DNA from 3 places in the Streptomyces sp. NPDC048481 genome. Region 3 is predicted to be linked to each of the others. Evidence: riboswitches for the same ligand, from Rfam matches in the RefSeq annotation. Region 3 holds a riboswitch; each other region holds the start of a gene.

Evidence for each region. Region 3 has a riboswitch for cyclic di-AMP ahead of ACGFSH_RS14005 (M23 family metallopeptidase). Riboswitches for the same ligand answer to the same signal wherever they lie in the genome.
Region 1: it holds a riboswitch for cyclic di-AMP, as region 3 does, so the genes downstream of both, ACGFSH_RS10035 (transglycosylase SLT domain-containing protein) here and ACGFSH_RS14005 (M23 family metallopeptidase) in region 3, are expected to answer to the same signal.
Region 2: it holds a riboswitch for cyclic di-AMP, as region 3 does, so the genes downstream of both, ACGFSH_RS28880 (peptidoglycan DD-metalloendopeptidase family protein) here and ACGFSH_RS14005 (M23 family metallopeptidase) in region 3, are expected to answer to the same signal.

The regions. Positions count from the first base shown of each region.
Region 1 is NZ_JBICXC010000002.1:850,328-857,029, forward strand. It holds gene ACGFSH_RS10020 (ABC transporter ATP-binding protein) at 1-547, opposite strand, end outside; gene ACGFSH_RS10025 (outer membrane lipoprotein carrier protein LolA) at 615-1,898, opposite strand; gene ACGFSH_RS10030 (polyprenyl synthetase family protein) at 2,214-3,224, opposite strand; cyclic di-AMP (ydaO/yuaA leader) riboswitch at 4,281-4,503, shown strand; gene ACGFSH_RS10035 (transglycosylase SLT domain-containing protein) at 4,508-4,987, shown strand; gene ACGFSH_RS10040 (HAD family hydrolase) at 5,003-5,827, opposite strand; gene fahA (fumarylacetoacetase) at 6,250-6,702, shown strand, end outside.
Region 2 is NZ_JBICXC010000012.1:6,493-13,194, reverse strand. It holds gene ACGFSH_RS28900 (Glu/Leu/Phe/Val dehydrogenase dimerization domain-containing protein) at 1-876, shown strand, start outside; gene ACGFSH_RS28895 (TetR/AcrR family transcriptional regulator) at 1,027-1,647, shown strand; gene ACGFSH_RS28890 (SIMPL domain-containing protein) at 1,656-2,525, opposite strand; gene ACGFSH_RS28885 (SGNH/GDSL hydrolase family protein) at 2,680-3,465, opposite strand; gene ACGFSH_RS28880 (peptidoglycan DD-metalloendopeptidase family protein) at 3,749-4,705, opposite strand; cyclic di-AMP (ydaO/yuaA leader) riboswitch at 4,710-4,903, opposite strand; gene ACGFSH_RS28875 (alpha-galactosidase) at 5,172-6,702, opposite strand, start outside.
Region 3 is NZ_JBICXC010000003.1:726,828-733,529, forward strand. It holds gene ACGFSH_RS13995 (dihydrofolate reductase family protein) at 1-1,110, shown strand, start outside; tRNA gene ACGFSH_RS14000 (tRNA-Met) at 1,201-1,274, shown strand; cyclic di-AMP (ydaO/yuaA leader) riboswitch at 1,579-1,745, shown strand; gene ACGFSH_RS14005 (M23 family metallopeptidase) at 1,755-2,780, shown strand; gene ACGFSH_RS14010 (aldo/keto reductase) at 2,971-3,915, shown strand; gene ACGFSH_RS14015 (PrsW family intramembrane metalloprotease) at 4,034-5,497, opposite strand; gene trmB (tRNA (guanosine(46)-N7)-methyltransferase TrmB) at 5,569-6,417, opposite strand; gene lhgO (L-2-hydroxyglutarate oxidase) at 6,684-6,702, opposite strand, start outside.

The sequences.
Region 1 (6,702 bases), on a different contig from region 3:
GGACGAGCAGGCGGCGGGGCCGGAGCAGGGCGGCGGCGAGGCCCAGCCGCTGTTTCATGCCGAGCGAGTACGCCTTCGCCTTCTTCCCGGCGGCGGCCGTCAGGCCCACCCGCTCCAGCGCGGTCGTGACCCTCGCCCGTCGGGTGCGCGGGTCGGCGGTCGGGTCGGCCGCGTCGTAACGGAGCAGGTTGTCGCGGCCGGAGAGGAAGCCGTACAGGGCGGGACCCTCGATGAGCGCGCCGACGTGCGGCAGGACGGCGCGCGCGGCCCGCGGCATGGGGTGTCCCAGGACGCGGGCCGAGCCGGCCGTGGGCTCGATGAGCCCCATCAGCATGCGGATGGTGGTGGTCTTGCCGGAGCCGTTGGGGCCGAGGAAGCCGAAGACGCTGCCCGCCGGGACGGTCAGGTCGAGGCCGTCGACGGCGAGCTGGCCGCCGCGGTAGCGCTTGGTGAGGGCGCGGGTGCGGATGACGGCGCCGTCGTCCGCCGGCTCCCCGGCGGGCTCCCGCGCGCCCTCGCCCGTCGGCTCCCGCGCCGGCTCCGTCACCCTCGCCCCTCTCCTCCCGCACCGACTCCATCGGCCCTTGCGATCCCCGGCGACGCCCCGGCCCGGGTCACTTCCCGGCGTCGGCCGCCTTCACGAGCGCGTCCTTGGTGACCGCGCCGGCGTAGACCTTGCCGTCGTCCGTGATCAGGGCGTTGACCAGGCGGGTGGAGAAGACCGTGCCGGAGCCGAAGTCGCCGCTCACCTTGTCGCCGAGGGAGCCCAGGAAGCCACCGAGGTCGCCGCCCGCGGTGGAGCCCGAGGGCACGCCCTCGCCGCCCGTGTCGAAGGCCGCGACGGACGTCCAGCCCTCACCGATGACCTTCATGCCCTCGTCACCGGCTCCACCGCCGAGGCCCTGGCCGAACCCGCCGAACCCGTCGAACCCGTCGTGCCCGGGAGCGGGTTCGGCTCCCCGGCCGCCCTTGCCGCTGCCGTCGTGGCCCTCGCCGGCCGCGCCCTCGGTGACCTTCGCGCCCTTGGGGGCGGTGAAGTCGAAGGTGGACGCGGCGGGCTTCGCGAAGTGCACCTGGGTGAAGCCGGCGTCCACGACGGCGGCGCCGCCGCTCGCGGGGGTCAGCGTGAACTTCAGCGGCAGGCCCGTCTCCGCGTCCACGGCGACGCTGATCGCGCCCACGGTGGAGCCGGACTGCTTCGGCTTGACGAGCAGCTTGTACGCGTCGCGGCCCGCGACCTGGACCGTGCCGTCGACGGTCACGGAGGTCGTCTTGTCGACCGCCTTGAGCGCGTCCTCGGTGAGGTCCTTCGGCGTGGCCGGGACCGGGGTGCGCCCCTTGCCCGGCTCCTTGCCCGCGCTCTCGTCGACGGTGGAGTGGTAGACCTCGTTGGACGCGCTGTCGTACCCCCACACGTTCTTGCCGTTGTGGACGACGCTGTACTCGGCGGCCCGCTCCAGCAGCGAGACCTTCTGCCGGTCCGGGCCGTCGGCCGCGACGCGCAGGGTGTGCGTGCCGGACGCCAGCTCGGTGAGCTTGGCCTGGGGGTCGGCGGACGAGCCGTCGCCGCCCTGCGCCGCTCCGGAGAGCAGCCCGCTCTCCAGCCCGCCGAGGTCGGGCAGCCCGAGGTCGGTGGTGATCTTCACCGTTCCGGACAGCTGCTGCACGTCCGAGGCGGCGATCTTGTCGAGGAGCTGCTGCGCGGTGATCTTCGGCAGGTCGGGGTCGCCGGAGTCGGCGAGCGCCGGGACGAGCCCGATCGTCGCCGCCGCGACACCGATCACGGTGACCGGAACGACGTACCGTGCGGCCTTGCGGCGTCGGAGGCGCAGGTCGTCGGCCTCCCCGCCGGTCGCCTCCCCGCCGGTCATGGTGGCGTCGGATTCCTTCGGTGCCATGTGTGCCTTACCTCCGTCGTCGGCGGCGGCTGGTCGTCTCGCGCTGCGTTCCCCGCCCCAAGCCGCCATTCTCACCCGAATCGGTGAGGAGTGGTGTTTTCCGTAGTCCCCATCTGACCAAATCAGCCGACGACAGGCGTCAACCCGAGGGCTCAACTCCACATACGCCTGCGGTATGACACGACCCTGACGTGACGGGGACGGCCCGTAGGGGTGCGGAGGGCGGGCACCCCTGACGGGACGGGAGGAAGCAGGGAAGAGGGGACGGCGAGGCAGGCAGAGGGGGAGGCGGATCAGGAGGCAGAGCAGGCGGGGTCAGCCCGCCCGGTGGACCACCGCGTCGCAGAGCTCCATCAGGGCGGCCTTGGCGTCGCACTCCCGCAGCGGCGCCAGCGCGGCGCGCGCGTCCTTGGCGTACCGCACGGTGTCCCGGCGGGCCTGCTCCAGGGCCGGGTGGGCCCGGAGCGCCGTGAGGGCCTCGTCGAGGCGGGCGTCGTCGCTGAGGTCGGAGTCCAGCAGCTCGCACAGCGCGATGTCCTCGGGCAGCGCCAGCCGCGCCGCACGCTCGCGCAGCCGCAGCACCGGCAGCGTGGGCACGCCCTCGCGCAGGTCCGTGCCGGGCGTCTTGCCCGACTCGCGCGAGTCGGACGCGATGTCCAGGACGTCGTCCGCCAGCTGGAACGCGACGCCCAGCCGCTCGCCGTACTGCGTCAGGACGTCGACGACCGTCTCGTCGGCGCCCGACATCATCGCCCCGAACCGGCAGGCCACCGCCACCAGCGAGCCCGTCTTGCCGCCGAGGACGTCGAGGTAGTGGTCGACCGGATCCCGGCCGTCCGTCGGACCGGCCGTCTCCAGGATCTGCCCGGTGACCAGCCGCTCGAACGCCTCCGCCTGCACCCGCACCGCCTCCGGGCCGAGGTCGGCCAGGATGTGGGAGGCGCGGGCGAAGAGGAAGTCGCCCGTGAGGACGGCGACGGAGTTCCCCCAGCGGGCGTTGGCGCTGGGCACCCCGCGCCGCACGGCGGCCTCGTCCATCACGTCGTCGTGGTACAGCGTGGCCAGGTGGGTCAGCTCCACCACCACGGCCGACGGCACGACACCCGGCGCGTGCTTGTCCCCGAACTGCGACGCGAGCACCACGAGCAGCGGCCGGAACCGCTTCCCGCCCGCCCGCACGAGGTGCTGGGCGGCCTCCGTGATGAAGGGGACCTCACTCTTGGTGGCCTCGAGCAAGCCTTCCTCGACAGCCGCCAATCCGGCCTGGACATCGGCTTCCAGAGCCTGGTCCCGCACGCTCAGCCCGAACGGCCCGACGACGGTCACGAGGGGTCTCCTGTCTGCTGGTGTCCACTGGCGATTACGCGGTTTGTCGATAGGTCGCTGCCACCACTCAAGTCAGCGTATCCGGTCACGTTTCGATCACCGATAGCCCCCACGTCCCCCGGGCTCGAATGGGCTCGCCCGGGAAGCGTCTCCGTCAGGCGGGGCGGTACCGGATTCCACCTGCCGAGTTCCTGATCAGCTCGTACGCCGGGCATCCGCCGGAACACCCATCGGATTACCCCGGCGCCGCGAATCATGCGGCCGCACGCGGCCGCCCCCGGCCACAGACCCGCACAAGCCCGACCACATACCCGCACACACCGGGCCGCAGACCCGCACACACCGGGCCGCAGACCCGCACACACCGGACGCCGGACCCGCACACGACGGGTCGCGGATCCCCACCCGCGGACGCCGGAGCCACACGCCCCCGACGCCGGACCGCCCGCCCCCGTCCCGCCGACCGCTCACCCTTGAGCACGGACCCGCACGCGCGCGAAGGCATCAGGGCGGGCTCACGCTGCCCACGCGCGCCTGCGCCCCCCGCCTCCCGCCGGACCCGGCCCGCACCCACCCACCCCACCCGGCGTGACGACTATCACGCGCCTCCCCCTCCGCGACCGTCGCCCGCTCCCCGCCCCCGGGGCGATGGCGCCACCTCCCTGAAAGAGCGGAGCGGCCTCCCCGAAAGGGCGGAGCGGCCTCCCCGAAAGGGCGGAGCAGCCCACTGGAACGGGCGGAGCAGCCGCCCTCGGCGGGCGGCGCGACGCGACATGGCGGACGACAGCTCATCGGCATTCTTTTAACTACGAGTTGGGGCTAATGCCCGTTTCGCCGCCCTTGTGGACCCGGGTGAGTTGGCTCACTCCACGAGACCGGTCCACACCGGCCCGCTCTTCACCGATTCTCCGCACGCCTCAAGCAAGTTGACCCTTTGCACCCACAAAGGATCAAGCACCCCATAGACCGCAGACCAAGGTCAATAGGGGTGATCTGTGAATCCGGTACTTGTTCCGGACATGTGCTCTCGCATACGTTCCCGGCCTGTCGGGCGGACGCCTAATCCTGCCGCCGCCCATGACACCCATCGAGAACGCACGGCAGGAGCGGGGGAACCAGGTAAGTCGCCGCAACGGATGTTCCTGACGTCCCGGATGTTTTCCGGACGTTCAGGGCGGTCCGTCGCGGCTCGGGGTGAAGTCGCGACCGTCAGGACGCGACCGGGCAGCTCCCCGCCCGAACCCGACAGCTCACCTCGCAGGCGCTGGAGAGGAAAAACCGTCATGCCCGCTGCCGCTCACCGCCGCACCCGCACCGCCCGCCTCGCCCGCAAGCTCGCCGTCGCCGGCACCGGAGTCGCCGTGCTGGCACTCCCGCTCATCGGCGCCAGCACCGCCTCCGCCGCGACCCCGACCGTCGCGACCGCCACCAGCCTGGGGTACTCCAACAACCTCGACGGGTGGATCCGCGCCTCGCTGCACGTCATGGCGCAGCACGGCATCCCGGGGACGTACAACGGCATCTACCGCAACGTCATCCGCGAGTCGTCCGGCAACCCCTACGCCATCAACCTGTGGGACTCCAACGCGGCCGCGGGCATTCCCTCCAAGGGCCTGCTCCAGGTCATCGACCCCACCTTCCGCGCCTACCACGTCGACGGCACGTCCTGGGACTCCTACGACCCGGTCGCGAACATCACCGCCGCCTGCAACTACGCGGCCGCCCGCTACGGCTCCATCGACAACGTCTTCAGCGCGTACTGACAGCCGGCCCCCGGCTCAGGGAAACAGTCTTTCGAGGACGACGGCCACGCCGTCGTCCTCGTTCGACGTCGTGACCTCGTCGGCCATCGCCTTGAGTTCCGGGTGCGCGTTGGCCATCGCGACACCGCGGGCCGCCCAGTCGAACATCGGGATGTCGTTGGGCATGTCCCCGAAGGCGACGGTGTCCTCGGGCCGCAGCCCCAGGTGTTCGGCGGCCAGCGCCAGCCCGGTCGCCTTGGTGACCCCGCAGGGCTGGAGTTCCACCGTGCCCGGCCCCGACATGGTGACCGTCGCGAGCGAGCCGACCACCGAGCGGGCCGTCGCCGCCAACTCGTCGTCCGACAGGAACGGGTGGCGCAGCAGCACCTTGCTGATCGGCTCGCACCACAGGTCGTCGCGGCGGCCGACGCGCAGGGCGGGCAGCGTGGGGTGCGGCATCCGGTAGCCCGGCTCGATGAGCGTCAACCCGTCGACGCCGTCCTGGTCGACGGCCGCGTACAGCTGCCCGACCTCCGCCTCGATCTTGCCGAGCGCGGTCTCGGCCAGCTCCCGGTCCAGGGTGACCGACCACAGCAGACGGTCCGCACCGGCGTCGTACAGCTGCGCCCCCTGTCCGCACACCGCGAGCCCCCTGCTGTGCAGGCGGTCGAGCAGCGGGCGCACGCGGGGCGCGGGGCGTCCCGTCACCACCAGGTGGCGTGCGCCGGCGGCCGTCACCCGCGCGAGCGCGTCGAGGGACCGGTCGGAGAAGGTGTCGTCGCCGCGGAGCAGCGTTCCGTCCAGGTCGGTGGCGATGAGGGCGTACGCGGTGCGCGCGGCATATGCGGTGGGTGCGGCCATGATCAGAGAATACGGACCCCGCACCCCCCGGGTTCGACGGGAACCGAACAGCGACCGGGTCCGGTCCGGTTCTGCCAACTCCCCTCCAACGACTGACCGACGGTGGCTGACGACCGGCTCGAAGAAGCGCCTTTCCGGCACCCGCCCGGCCGGGCGGGTGCGTGGTCGGCCGGGTGCCGCGCGGTCGGGCGGCGCGTGCCCGGCCGGGCGTCGCGTGGTCGGCCGCGCCCGCAGCGCCTCCCCCGCCACCGCCCGGCGCTTCCGCCCGGCGCCGCCTCGACGGCCCGCCCCCGTGTCGCTTCCCCGAGGTCGGCCGTAACGTGTGGCCCGGCTCGGCGCACCCGCGGCATCCGCGCGGAATCCGGCGGGCTCACCTGGCGAGCACCACAGAGCGCACGAACACGAAAGAGAGGCAGTACCCGATGCCCCCCTTCGACCTTGCCGAGGGCGATCCCTTCGGTCCGCACAACCTGCCGTACGGCGTCTTCTCGCTGCCGGGCTCCGCCGAGCGGACCGTCGGCGTCCGGCTCGGCGACCACGTCCTCGACGCGGGTGCGGCGGCCCGCGCGCTCGGCTCGTCCCACGCCGAGCTGCTCGCGGCGCCGACCCTCAACCCGCTGATGGCGGCGGGCCGTCCGGTCTGGACGCAGGTGCGTCGCGAGCTGACGGAGTGGGTGACGAGCCCGGCGCACCGGGCCACCGTCGAGCCCCTCTTCCGGCCCCTGTCCGCTGTGACCCTGCACCTCCCCTTCGAGGTCGCCGACTACGTCGACTTCTACTCCTCCGAGCACCACGCCCGGAACGTCGGCGCGATCTTCCGCCCGGACACCCCCGACACGCTGCTGCCCAACTGGAAGCACCTGCCGATCGGTTAC
Region 2 (6,702 bases), on a different contig from region 3:
GACCTGGTGGACCGTGCCGTCGCGGAGGTGGGGCTGGTGTCCTGCGTGCAGGCGGTGCACCCGCTGCTCGACGACGAGGCGGCCGCCCGGGCCCGGCTGGCGGCCGCCTTCACCGTCGAGGTCGGCGGCATCGGCCTGGACGAGCTGGTCGGCGGCTGCGGGGTCGCCGAGTCCGTGCTGACCGCCCTGGACCGGGCCGGGGCGGCGCACACCGGCGCCCGCGTCGCGCTCCAGGGCTTCGGCACCATGGGCGGCGCCACCGCCCGCTTCCTCACGCGCGCGGGCCTGACCGTGGTGGCCGTCGCCGACGTCAAGGGCACCGTGGCCAATCCGGCGGGGCTCGACGTCGAGGCGCTGCTCGCCGCTCGGGACGCCCACGGCGCCGTGGACCGGGGCGCTCTGCGGCCCGGCGACCGCGAGCTGCCGGACGACGCCTGGCTGTCGGTGGAGGCGGAGGTGCTCGTCCCGGCCGCCGTGTCGTACGCGATCGGGGTCGAGGAGCAGGAGCGGATCGGCGCTTGCGTGCGGTGGATAGCCGAGGCGGCCAACATGCCCGTCACACCGCAGGCGGAGACGCTGCTGCACGCGCGCGGGGTGAGCGTGCTGCCGGACGTCGTCGTCAACTCCGGCACCAACGCCTGGTGGTGGTGGACGCTCTTCGGCGACATCGGCGCGGACGCGCGGGAGGCCTTCGCGCACACCCGCCGGTCCATGCGCGCCCTGGTCGAACTCGTGCTCACGCGCGCGGAGGCCGACGGGACGACGCCACGCGCCGCCGCGCACGCGATCGCCGAACAACGTCTGCCGGTGATCACACACCGCTTCGGCACGTACGGCTCCGGGACGTACGACTCCGGGACACCGCGCCGGGCGTGAGGATTTCGCGTTCGGCGTTCGGCGTTCGGCATTCGGCGTGCGGCATTCGGCGTGCGGCATTCGGCGTGCGGCATCCGGCGTGCGGCTGCGGGGTCGCCGTGCCACGAAGCCGCCTCCCTCTCGTCCGAGGCCACGGACTAGGGTGTCCGCGTGGCGAGGGTCCGGTTGAGTGTGGCCGAGCGGCGCGAGGAGCTGCTGCGGGCGGCCATCGAGCAGATCGAGGCGCGGGGCGTGGCGGCGGTCAGGATCGCCGACGTCGCCGCGGCGCTCGGCGTGAGCAACGCCCTGGTGCTCTACCACTTCTCGACCAAGGAGCGGCTCGTCGCCGAGGCGTTCGCCCATGCCGCCCAGGACGACCTGGCGCATCTGCGCAAGCTGGTCGGCCGGCGGACGACGGCGCTGCGCCGGCTGCGCGCGGCCGTGCGCTGGTACGCGCCCACGGGGCAGGCCAAGGGCTGGCGGCTGTGGATCGAGGGCTGGGCCGTGTCTCTGCGCGAACCGGCGTTGCGGGAGGTGGCCCGGGGGCTGGACCAGGAGTGGAAGGCCGCCCTCGTCGAGGTCATCGCCGAGGGCGTTGCGGCGGGCGAGTTCCCGTGCCCGGACCCGGCCGGCTCGGCCCTGCGTCTGACGGCCCTGCTGGACGGGCTCGCCGTGCAGGTGACGTCCTACGACGGCGCGCTGTCCCGCGCGCGGGCGCAGGAGTGGGTCGACGAGGCGCTCGACCGTGAACTGGGCCTGTCCCCGGGAGCGCCGGACGCCTCGACGCGCTGAGCGGCCGGTCAGTCGAGTGCGTAGACCGCCGTCACCGTCGCCCCGGCCCGGATCTCACCCGGGGCGACCGGAACGGCGCCGGTGCTCGCGCCTGAGGTCTCCCCGGGCGGCGGCACGGGGCGCGGGTAGGTCGAGGCGTCCTCGCTGAGGGAGACCAGCGCGCCCAGCCGGCGGCCGCTGAGGCGGGCGTACTGCTCCGCCTTGGCGTGGGCGTCGGCGTGCGCTGCCGCACGGGCGCGGGCCTGGAGCGGAGCGGGGTCGGAGACGTCGAAGACGACGGAGTCGACGCGGGCCGCGGCGCCGGCCGCGTCGGTCACCGCCTGAAGGACCGCGCCGGTCCTCGCCACCTCGCGGACCGTCACCGTGAAGGACTGGGCCGCCTGATAGCCCGTCAACCGGGGGGCGCCGTCCGTGTAGTCGTGCAGGGGGGTGAGGGTGACGCTCCGCGTGTGGATGTCCCTTTCGGCGACGCCCTGGGCCCGGACGGCGGCCAGCAGCGCGGCGGCGGCCTGGTTCTGCGCGTCCAGGGCGGACTGCGAGGTCTTGGCGGAGGTCTCGACCCCGGCGCCGACCACCGCGAGGTCGGGTGGCGCGCTCGCACTGCCCTCCCCGGTCACCGTCACGGTCGCGGGCGCGGTCGCGGGCGCGGTCGCCGGCCCGGGCACGGGCGCGGAGGGAGCGGGATCCGGCGCGGGAACGGGAGTGGACTCGGGAACGGGAGCGGCCCCCGGGACGGGCGTGGGCTCGGCGTGCGCGGGCCGCGGTGCGGCCGCCGGGCGGGCGGCGAGCGCGAGCGCCGGGGCCGCGCCGAGCACCGGGACGCCGAGGGCGAGCAGACAGACGACGGCCGCGGCGACGGAGCGACGGGGAAGAGGCATGCGGGACCGGTCCTCGGGGTGTCGGACGTCAGCGGGGGGGGGCGGGTGCGGTCATCCCAGCACCCGCCCCTGCGCGCGCGGGGACGCCACTCCCGTCCGGTCACCTCACTGGTGGAGCGGCCGGCCGCCCGGGACCGACGGCCGGTCGCGCCCGTCAGGCGACGGCGGAGATCCGCATCCTGATGTCGTCCGGCTTCAGCGTGCCCTTGGCGACCACGTGGTCGCCGGAGGACTCCCCGCGCAGCCGGCGGCCGATCCACGGCACGAGGTACTCGCGCGCCCAGTGCACGTCGTCGCGCCGCACCTCGAGGGTGCCGCGCGGCGGGAGCACCGGCCAGGGCTGCTCCGGGTCGGCCGGCACCTCCAGGCCCAGGACCTGGCCGGCGCGCAGCGCCACGCGCGTGTGCCCCTCCGGGGAGAGGTGCAGCCGGTCGCCGTCCCAGGCCCTGCGGTCCTGGACGGACTTCAGGGACCACAGGTCGAGCACCGGACAGCCGTAGCGGTCGGCGACGGCGCGCACATGTCCGTTGTACGTGGCGATCTTGCCGCGCAGGTGCTTGAGCACGGGGACGCCACGGGTGTCGAAGCCGGTGGTCACCATGACGGTGCCGGCGACGGCGCTCAGGGCCGAGATCGCGCGCTCGAAGCGCTCGGCGACCTCGTCCGGGTCGGTGCCGGGACGGAGGATGTCGTTGCCGCCCGCGCAGAAGGAGACCAGGTCCGGGGCGAGTTCCACGGCCCTGGGGAGCTGGTCCTCCATGATCTGGTCGAGCAGCTTTCCGCGGACCGCGAGGTTGGTGTAGTCGAAGTCGCCTTCGGGCCGCCGGTCGGCGAGGAGGACCGCGAACCGGTCCGCCCAGCCGACGAAGGCCCCGTCCGGGCCGGGGTCGCCTACGCCCTCGGTGAAGCTGTCCCCCACCGCCACGTACGACCCGATCACTGATCTGTTGTCACTCTTCGAATCGTCTGCCACAGCAGTTCATGATTCACCTTCGAATGTGACTTACGCGACCGTAGGCAGGTGTTGACGGTCGGTGAGATAAGCCACTCCTAAAGAATTTGCCAACCAGGGAATAGGCGATCGCGCCGGGACGCCGTCGGTCCGCGACGGCTCCGCGCGGTGCGGGACCGGTGGCGTGCGGACAGCACGAAGGCCGGGCCCCGGATACTTCGATCGGTGGGGCCCGGCCTTCGGCTGCGTGTCAGGCGGGGTTGCCGGGGGGTCAGCCGACGGAGACGCCGTGCGCGCGCAGGTAGGCGATCGGGTCCACGTCGGAGCCGTAGTCCGGCGTGGTGCGGATCTCGAAGTGCAGGTGCGGACCGGTGACGTTGCCGGTCGCCCCGGAGAGGCCGACCTGCTGGCCCGCGGTCACGGTCTGGCCGGCCGAGACCGAGAGCTGGGAGAGGTGGGCGTACTGGGCGTAGTAGCCGTCGGCGAGCCTGATGACGACCTGGTTGCCGTACGCGCCGCCCCAGCCCGCGGACACGACGGTGCCCGCGCCCACGGCCTTCAGGGTGGTGCCGGTGGGGACGACGAAGTCCGTGCCCGTGTGATAGCCGCTGGACCACATGCTGCCCGACTGGTGGTACGGGGTGCCGACGACGGCCCCGGACACCGGCAGGACGTAACCGCCGGCGTTGCTCTCGGCGGCCTGGGTCGTCTTCGAGGAGGAGGCCGGCGCCTTCGACGCGGAGGACTGCGAAGCCTTCGACGAACCCGTGGCGGACTGCGACTTGGGGGCCGCGGACCGGGAGGACGACGAGCCGGACGGCTGGTGGGCGCCGGAGGCGGCCTTCTTGCCGATCGACAGCCGGAGGCCGGGGTGGATCAGCGACGGGTCGTCGCCGACGACCGCGCGGTTGTCGCGGTAGAGCCGCTGCCAGCCGCCGCTGACGTTCTGCTCGTCCGCGATCTTCGAGAGGTAGTCGCCGGACCGCACGGTGTACGTCTTCGCGGTGGCGGTCTTGCGGGTCGTCCCGGCGGCCTGGACGGCCTTTTCCGGGGCCGTCTGCGCGACGGACTGCGCGGACGTCTGCGCAACCGACCCGGGGGTGGCGGCGTGAGCGCCGGAGGCGCCCATCAGCGGCAGGGCGAGTGCGGCTCCGCCCGTTCCGGCGACGGCTATGGAGCGGGTGAGACGCTGGGCCTTGGGACGGCGGTGCTTACCCTTCGCGGGCATGACGGATTCCTCTCCGGCGCCTGCGAGGTGAGCTGTCGGGTGCGGGCTGGAGATGCCCGGCCGCGCCGAGGCGCGACTTGACCCCTAGCCTGTTCCGGGAACCGGAACAGGCGGTTGTGCCTGTGGGTCCCCCGCTCCTGCCATGCACGGGTGAGTGTGCGGGATCCGGGCGGTGGCAGGATTCGGCGTCCGTCCGGATTGGGGTGGAACGTAAGCGACCCGGACGCACGGAGACAAGCGAAGGTTGCACGGTTCACGCGTTTCTCTTGATCCCCGCCGGGCATCCCCCGTCACCCTGCGTGAAACAAGTGCCTCTCTCCCCCTCAAGGCACAGGAGAACCCTGCGAATTACGTGAACATGACGCACGACGTACGGTCACCGATATGACGCTGCTCACGTGACGGTGCTCCAGGTTCCCTTACTTCCCGGCGAGTTGGAACTAAGGCTTCAATTCGGACAGAAAGCTCAGATGCGACGCAGGCGGATAACCGTCGCATCGAGGTCGCCGCGCAGCCCGGTCCGCAGTCCGTGATGCAGCAGCACCGCACCCCGGTGCACTTCGCCCGTTTCACGGCATTCGTACGACGCCGTCGGGTCGAGTCCGCGCAGCCGCAGGGCGGGGACGGGCTCGCCGTACCGCTGGGCCTGCAGCCAGGCGAGGACGACGCTCTCGTCGCCGCGCACGTACTGCACGGCGCTCAGCCCGCCCGCCGGAGGGCGCAGCCGGTAGAGGTCGCCCTGCTGCACGAGCGGCCGGATGTCCTTGTAGAGATCCACCCAGCGACGCGCTTCGGCGAGTTCGTCCTCGCTCCACTCGGAGAGGTCGCCGCCGACGCCGAGGACCCCCGCCATGGCGCTGACGAACCGGAAGCGCAGCGAGCTCACCCTGCCGTTGAGCTGGGCGTTGGGGCTGTCGGTGACCCATGCGGCCATGACGCGCGCGGGATGGATCTGACTGAAGCCGTGCTGGATGTCGAGCCGGTCGAGCGGGTCGGTGTTGTCGGAGGTCCACACCTGGTCGGTGCGGCTCATGATGCCGAGGTCGACGCGCCCGCCGCCGCCCGAGCAGGACTCGAAGGCGACGCCGGGGTGGGCCTCCCGCAGCCGGTCCAGCAGGCGGTACAGGGCCCGCACGTGGTCGACCCACAGGCGCTGCGGATAGGCGTCGTCCGGCCAGCCGGCGTCGGTGAAGCACCGGTTGAAGTCCCACTTGACGTAGTCGATCGGGGCGCTGGAGAGCAGCCCGTGGAGCTGCTCCCAGAGGTACTCCTGGACGTCCTCCCGCGCGAGGTTCAGCATGAGCTGATTGCGGAACTCCGTACGCTTTCGTCCCGGTTGGAACTGCACCCAGTCGGGGTGCGCCCGGTAGAGGTCGCTGTCGGGGTTGACCATCTCGGGCTCGACCCAGATGCCGAACCGCATGCCGAGGGCGTGCACCTGGTCCGCGAGGGGCTTGAGCCCGTGGGGGAAGCGGTCGGGGTTGGCGTGCCAGTCGCCCAGTCCGGCGTGGTCGCCGGTGCGCGCCCCGAACCAGCCGTCGTCGACGACGAAGAGCTCGACGCCGATCGCCGCGGCCCGCCGGGCGAGGGCCGCCTGCTGCTCCTCGGAGATGTCGAAGTAGGTCGCCTCCCAGGAGTTGAACAGCACCGGCCGGTCCTGCTCGGCGTCCGGGATGACGTGCGCGCGCTGGTAGGCGTGCCAGGCGCGGCTCGCCCCGCCGAAGCCGGCGTCGCTCCACAGCCCGGCGAAGACGGGCGTGGTGAAGGCCTCGCCCGCGGTGAGGCGCAGCAGGCCCGAGTCGTCGTATCCGGCGCCGCCGGTGATCTGCACGCGCGCGTCGGGGAGTTGGGCGACGGCGATCCGCCAGGAGCCGGACCAGGCCAGCGCGCAGCCGTAGACCTCGCCGCGCTCCTCGGTGGCGTCGGTGTCGAGGGCGACCCAGGGCAGGTGCTGGTGTCCGGTGTGGCCGCGGCGGCTGCCGATGACCTTCTCGCCG
Region 3 (6,702 bases):
CTGCTGTCCGCCGCCGTCTCCCTCGACGGCTACCTGGACGACACCGGCCCCGAGCGGCTGCTGCTCTCGAGCCCCGCCGACTTCGACCGCGTCGACGCCGTACGGGCCTCCGTGGACGCCATCCTGATCGGCGCCGGCACGATCCGCGCCGACAACCCCCGGCTCCTCGTGAACTCCCCCGAGCGCCGCGCCGCCCGCGTCGCCGCCGGACGGCCGCCGTACCCCCTCAAGGTCACCGTCAGCGGCTCCGGCGACCTGGACCCCGACGCGAACTTCTGGCACACGGGCGGCGCGAAGGCCCTGTACACGACGGACAAGGGCGCCGAACGGGCCCGCGCGCTCGGCATCGCCGCCGACGTCGTCCCGCTCGGTCCCGACCTGGACTGGCGCCGCCTCCTCACCCACCTCCACGACGAACTCGGCGTGCGACGCCTCATGGTCGAAGGCGGCGGAACCGTCCACACCCAGCTGCTCCGGCAAGGGCTGGCCGACGAACTCCAGCTCGTCCTCGCCCCGCTGTTCGTGGGCGACCCGGACGCGCCCCGCCTCTTCGGACCCGGCGGCTACCAGGGCGGACGCCTGCGCCTGGTGGAGACCCGGCGCATCGAGGACGTCGTCCTGCACCGCTACGAGCCCACCGCCCCCGGCGCCGGACCGCTCGCCGCCGCGGCCGACCGGCACTGGCTCGCCCTGGCCTGCGAGCTGGCCGCCCAGTGCCCGCCCTCGGACACGGCGTTCAGCGTCGGCGCGGTGATCGTCGCCGCCGACGGGACGGAACTCGCCCGCGGGCACTCCCGCGAGGCCGGCGACCCGCTCGCGCACGCCGAGGAGGCCGCCCTCGCCAAGATCGGCCCCGCCGACCCGCGCCTGCGCACGGCCACCGTCTACAGCAGCCTCGAACCCTGCGCCCGCCGCTCCTCCCGCCCCGCCCCCTGCGCCCGGCTCATCCTCGACGCGGGCGTGCGCCGGGTGGTCACGGCCTGGCGGGAACCGGACACCTTCGTGACCGAGGCGGACGGCGCCGGTCTGCTGACGGCCGCGGGCGTCGACGTCCTCCTCCTGCCGGAGTACGAGGAGCGGGCGAAGGCCCCCAACCGGCACCTGGTGTGAGGCGTCCGGGTGCGAGGCGTCCTGGTGCCAGGCGTCCGGGGAGCGTGGTCATCGGGGCCCCGGAAGTAGCGTAGACTGGAGTCACAACGACGCGGGGTGGAGCAGCTCGGTAGCTCGCTGGGCTCATAACCCAGAGGTCGCAGGTTCAAATCCTGTCCCCGCTACTGAAGGCCGAGGGCCGGAATCCGAAAGGGTTCCGGCCCTCGGTGCGTTCCCCCCCCGAGCTTCCCCTCACGGTCCGTGAGCGTACGGCCGCCCTGTGCGCGGGCGCTGAGTCGCCGTCAGAACGCCTGTGGCCACGGGGGCGTACGAGGACGGGGTCAACTCGCCCGTTTTCGGCCGCTGATGGCCTGAAAGTCCAGGTCGGAAATGTTGTTGATCAAGCAGAAGAGCTTGGAAACCCACCCCCGGGTCTATTAACGTTCGATAACGCAGCGCGGCCGTCCCAGCCGGCACCAGAGCCGGCTCCGTGCGCACGCGCCGAATCCCGCAAGGGAACCGGGGAACCACCACCTTGGGGTGAATCACGCGGAAGCCGTCGTGAACTCGTAGAGTCCACGGCCGGTATACGCGCGTAGGAGACCTTCCCGCTCCGAACCCGTCAGCTAACCCGGTAGGCGACGGAAGGAAAGGAGCGCGCCCGCGTGGCGTCCAACCCGCCTGCCCCCGAGGCCCCGTACGCGCCGAGCCAGCGGTCCGCCGACTCCTTCGGCTACGGCGACTACCGCACCGACGAGGGCCCCTGGGAGGAGTGGAACCCCACCGCGGACTCCGTCCGCCCGGTCCGGGGCAAGCACCGGGTGGCCAAGCAGCGCGGCGGCGGGTTCGCCCGCAGCTCCACCGTCCTCGGCGTCGGCGTCATAGCCGCGGTCAGCGCGGGCGGGATGGCCAGCGCCAACACCGGCAAGGCCCCGGTCTCCATCTCGATACCGGACCTGCCGAACGTCGGCTCCCTCATCTCCGACGACGAACCCGCCCCGCAGACCGCGTCCGCCCTGACCGCCTTCGGGTCCGAGACCGCCGCCGACACCTACGACAGCGGCGCCGCCGACGCGGGCGAGGCCCTGCGCAGCCGGATCATGGCGCAGGTCGAGTCGCAGCACACCCAGTACGAGGTCAAGGCGGCGGCCGCCGCGAAGAAGGCCGAGGCCGACGCCGTCGCCAAGGCCGAGAAGGAAGCGCGGGCCAAGGCCGCCGCCGCGAAGAAGAAGGCCGCCGAGGAAGCCGCCGAGAAGGCCGAGGCCGCGCGCCTCGCCGAACTGGCCAAGCAGTACACGCTGCCGACCTCCTCCTACACGATCACCTCGACCTTCGGACAGGCCGGCTCCCTCTGGTCCTCCGGCTACCACACCGGTCTGGACTTCGCCGCGCCCACCGGCACCCTCATCAAGGCCGTCCACAGCGGCACCGTCACCGAGGCGGGCTGGGCCGGTTCCTACGGCTACCGCACCATCCTCACTCTGGACGACGGCACCGAGCTGTGGTTCTGCCACCAGTCGTCGATCAACGTCAGCGTCGGCCAGAAAGTGGCCACCGGTGACGTGATCGGCCGCGTGGGCGCGACCGGCAACGTCACCGGCGCCCACCTCCACCTCGAGGTGCACCCGGACGGCAACCCCACCGGCATCGACCCGGCGGCCTGGCTGCGCGGCAAGGGCCTCAACCCCTGAGACACCCCCTGGGGCGTCCGTCGGGGACGTCCCGCAGGACGCCCTGGAGCACGCGGCGGGGGACGCCGTCGTGGACACCCCGGAAGCCGCGCCGGGCAGGCCCTGGGGTACCGGGTGCGGTGCCGTTGTTCACATGTTGTTCGCGGTGCGGGCGGAATGGGCGCGGCCGTCGTGGCCGTTGAGTTGAACCATGACTGTTCTGCGCACTCTCGGCTCCTCCGACCTCGAGGTCTTCCCGCTCGCCCTCGGCGGCAACGTCTTCGGCTGGACCGCGGACGAGACGGCCTCCTTCGCCGTGCTCGACGCCTACGCGGCCGCGGGCGGCAACTTCGTCGACACCGCCGACTCCTACTCGGCCTGGGCCGACGGCAACTCGGGCGGTGAGTCGGAGACCGTCATCGGCAGGTGGGTGAAGGCGCGGGGCAACCGCGACGACGTGGTCATCGCCACCAAGGTGAGCCAGCACCCCGAGTTCCCCGGCCTGTCCGCCGACAACATCAAGGCCGCAGCCGACGCCTCGCTCCGTCGGCTGGGCACCGACCGCATCGACCTCTACTACACGCACTTCGACAAGACCGAGGTGCCGGTCGAGGAGATCGTCGGCGCGCTCGACGAGCTGGTGCGGGCGGGCAAGGTGCGGCACATCGCCGCCTCCAACATCTCTCCCGAGCGCCTCCAGGAGTCCCTGGAGTTCTCCGACCGCGAGGGTCTGGCCCGGTACGTCGTCCTCCAGCCCCACTACAACCTGGTCTCGCGCGACACGTACGAGGGCCGCCTCCAGGACGTCGCCGCCCGCTTCGGCCTCGCCGCCGTCCCGTACTACGCGCTGGCCTCCGGCTTCCTCACCGGCAAGTACCGGCCCGGCACGACCGTGCGGAGCGCCCGTTCCGGCGGCGCCGCCAAGTACCTCGACACGGAGCGGGGACGCCGGGTCCTGAGCGCCCTGGACGAGGTCGCCGCGGCCCACGACGCCGAGGTCGCCACGGTCGCCCTGGCCTGGCTCGCCGCGCAGCCGACGGTGGCCGCGCCGATCGCCTCCGCCCGCACGGCCGAGCAGCTGCCCGCGCTGCTGGCACTGGCGGACCTGGAACTGACGACCACGGAACTCGACGCGCTGACGCGGGCCTCGGCCTGATCCGGGATCCTGCGGGCTGATCCGGGACCCTGCGGGTCGCGGCCGGCCCGGCCCTCGGGCTGAGGGGCTGCGGTGAAGCGGCTTCGGTCCGAAGCAGGCGTCGGCTCGCGCCCGTGCTCTAGCGGTACGGGTAGGGGAAGGGGCTCGGGCCCGCGGGGTGGCCGGGGCCGCCGTGGCCGGGGGGCGGACCGGCCGGGCCGGACGGGCCCGCGTAGCCCGCGCCCGGCGGATACCCGTAGCCGTACCCGTAGCCCGGTCCGGGGCCGGCGGCCTGGCCGTACGGCTGGAGCGGACCGGGGCCCGGACCGTACCCGTAGGCCCCGTACACCGGCCAGGGCGGCGCAGCCACCGGCACCGCAGGAGCCGTCATGCGGGCCGCGTGGTCCAGCGCGGGCCGGGCGATGTCCTTGCGCCGCCACAGCTCGTTCAGCAGCTCCCGCTCCCGGACCACGAAGTCCGCGTCGGCGCGCCCGCGCCGGCCCCGGTGCCGCAGGAACGCGAGCGACGTCGCGTACGCCTCGTACCTGGCGACCTCCCGTGCCGCCGCCTTGCCCAGATGGCGGCCCGCGTGTTCCCTGGCCAGCCGCCGGGCCCGCATCGAGCCGAGGGCGAACGGCTCCGCCGGTGCGAGCCAGCCGGCGGCCGCGTAGGCGGGCAGCTCCTCGCGCACGGTGCGCAGCTCCCGCTGCCGGGTCCACACCACCAGCCAGGTCAGCAGCCCGAGCGCGGGCAGCATGAACGCCGCGTACACCGCGAAGAACCCGAACTCGCCGAACGTGGAGGAGCCGTTCCACAGGGCGTGCATGCCCATCGCGAGCAGCAGTCCGCCCAGCGGGAGCAGCACGCGCCGTACGTGCCGGCGGGCCCCGGACTGCGCGGCGACGCCGAAGCCGAGCCCGGTGAGCACGGTGAACAGGGGGTGCGCGAACGGCGACATGATGACGCGGACGAAGAAGGTCGCGGCGGTGACGGAGGCGATGCCGGTGTCGCCCGTGAGCTGGTCGGTGCCGAAGGCGGTGCCCAGGTAGAGGATGTTCTCGGTGAACGCGAAGCCGGTGGCGGTGGTCCCGGCTATGACGACTCCGTCGACGACGCCGGTGAAGTCCCGTCTGCGGAAGAGGAACACGAGCAGCACGGCCGCCGCTTTGGCGGACTCCTCGACGATCGGCGCTATGACGGTCGCCCCGAGCGTGTCCGCGCCGGACGGATCGGCCGTGGCGGTGGCTATCCACCGGGTGGCGAAGCTGTTGGCGACGATGGCTATCAGCGCCGCCGCGCACGCGCCCCAGGCGAAGGCGAAGACCAGGTTCCGCCAGGGGCCCGGCTCGACCCGGTCGAGCCAGCGGAACGCGGCGACGAGCAGCGGCACGGGCAGCACCGCGAGGCCCAGTCCCACGAGGAAGCCCTCGGTCCCGGTCTGTTCGCGCACCAGGGCGAGGATCACCAGCCCGGACAGGGTGAGCAGGGTGATCAGCGCGCCGTACCGCACCCACCTGCGCTGCCACCAGTGCGCGTGCCTGAGCACACCGTCCTCGGGGGCTCCGCCGGGCGGATGCGGCGGGTAGGGCGGAAACGGACTGATGGCCACGGCATCGACCCTAACGAGGGAGGGGACTGTGGTGCGGGGGCGGTCGGTCGGCGGCCCTTGACCGGTCAGCGGTCCCCGGCCCGGACGCGATGCTGTACGCGACGGAAGAGCAGATCGTTCACCACGTGACCCTTGTCCAGCCCCTGGCCCTCGAAACGGGTGAGCGGACGGAACTCGGGCCGGGGCGCGAATCCGCCCTCGGGCCGGGTGTTCTCGAAGGCGGGGTGCGCGGTGAGCACCTCGAGCATCTGTTCCGCGTACGGTTCCCAGTCCGTGGCGCAGTGCACGATCGCGCCCGGCCTGAGCCGCGTCGCGGCCAGGTCGAGGAACTCCGGCTGGATGAGACGCCGCTTGTGGTGGCGCTTCTTGGGCCAGGGGTCGGGGAAGTAGACGCGCAGCCCGTCGAGCGAGTCCTCCGGCAGCATCTCGCGCAGCAGGATGATCGCGTCGCCGTTGGCGACCCGGATGTTGGTGAGTCCGTGATGGTCCGCGAGGTTGAGCAGATTGCCCTGGCCGGGCGTGTGCACGTCCACGGCGAGGATGTCGGTCCCCGGATCGGCGGCCGCCATCTGCGCGGTCGCCTCGCCCATGCCGAAGCCGATCTCCAGCACGACCGGTCGGTCGCCCGCGCCGAACAGGGCGGCGAGGTCGACGGGGTGCCCGTCGATGTCCAGCCCCCACTTGGCCCACAGCCGTTGCAGCGCGTCCGCCTGCCCGGCCGTCACCCGGCTGCGGCGGGGCTGGAAGCTGCGGATCCGCCGCTCGAAGTGCGACCCGGCGGGGTCGGCCTTCGGCCCGTCGGGGAAGCGGGGCTCCCCCTTGGCGCGGGTGTGCCGGACGGACTCACCCGGGTGGTGGTGCTCGTCGCCGGGGGAGGGCTGAGGGGCTGCGGGGGTGTTCACGGAATCAGACACAGTGGGGACGATTTTACGGGGGCGGGGCGAGTGGCTGCGGCGCGGAGCCGCCGGGGTGCGGGGCCGCCCCGCGCGCGAGTGCGTCCCGCGCACCGAGCGCGTCACGCGCCTCGCGCGGGGCGAGCGGGCCCTGTGGGTCACCGGGGCCTGCCGGCCGCGCGCTCGGGCGGGCCGGTCCGGGCGAGCAGGGCGGTGCGCACGGCCGGGCGGTGCGCACGACGGGGCGGTGCGCGACCTGGCGGCGCGGCGACGGCGCCTGTCGCGGCTCATGTGCCGTTCAGGGCG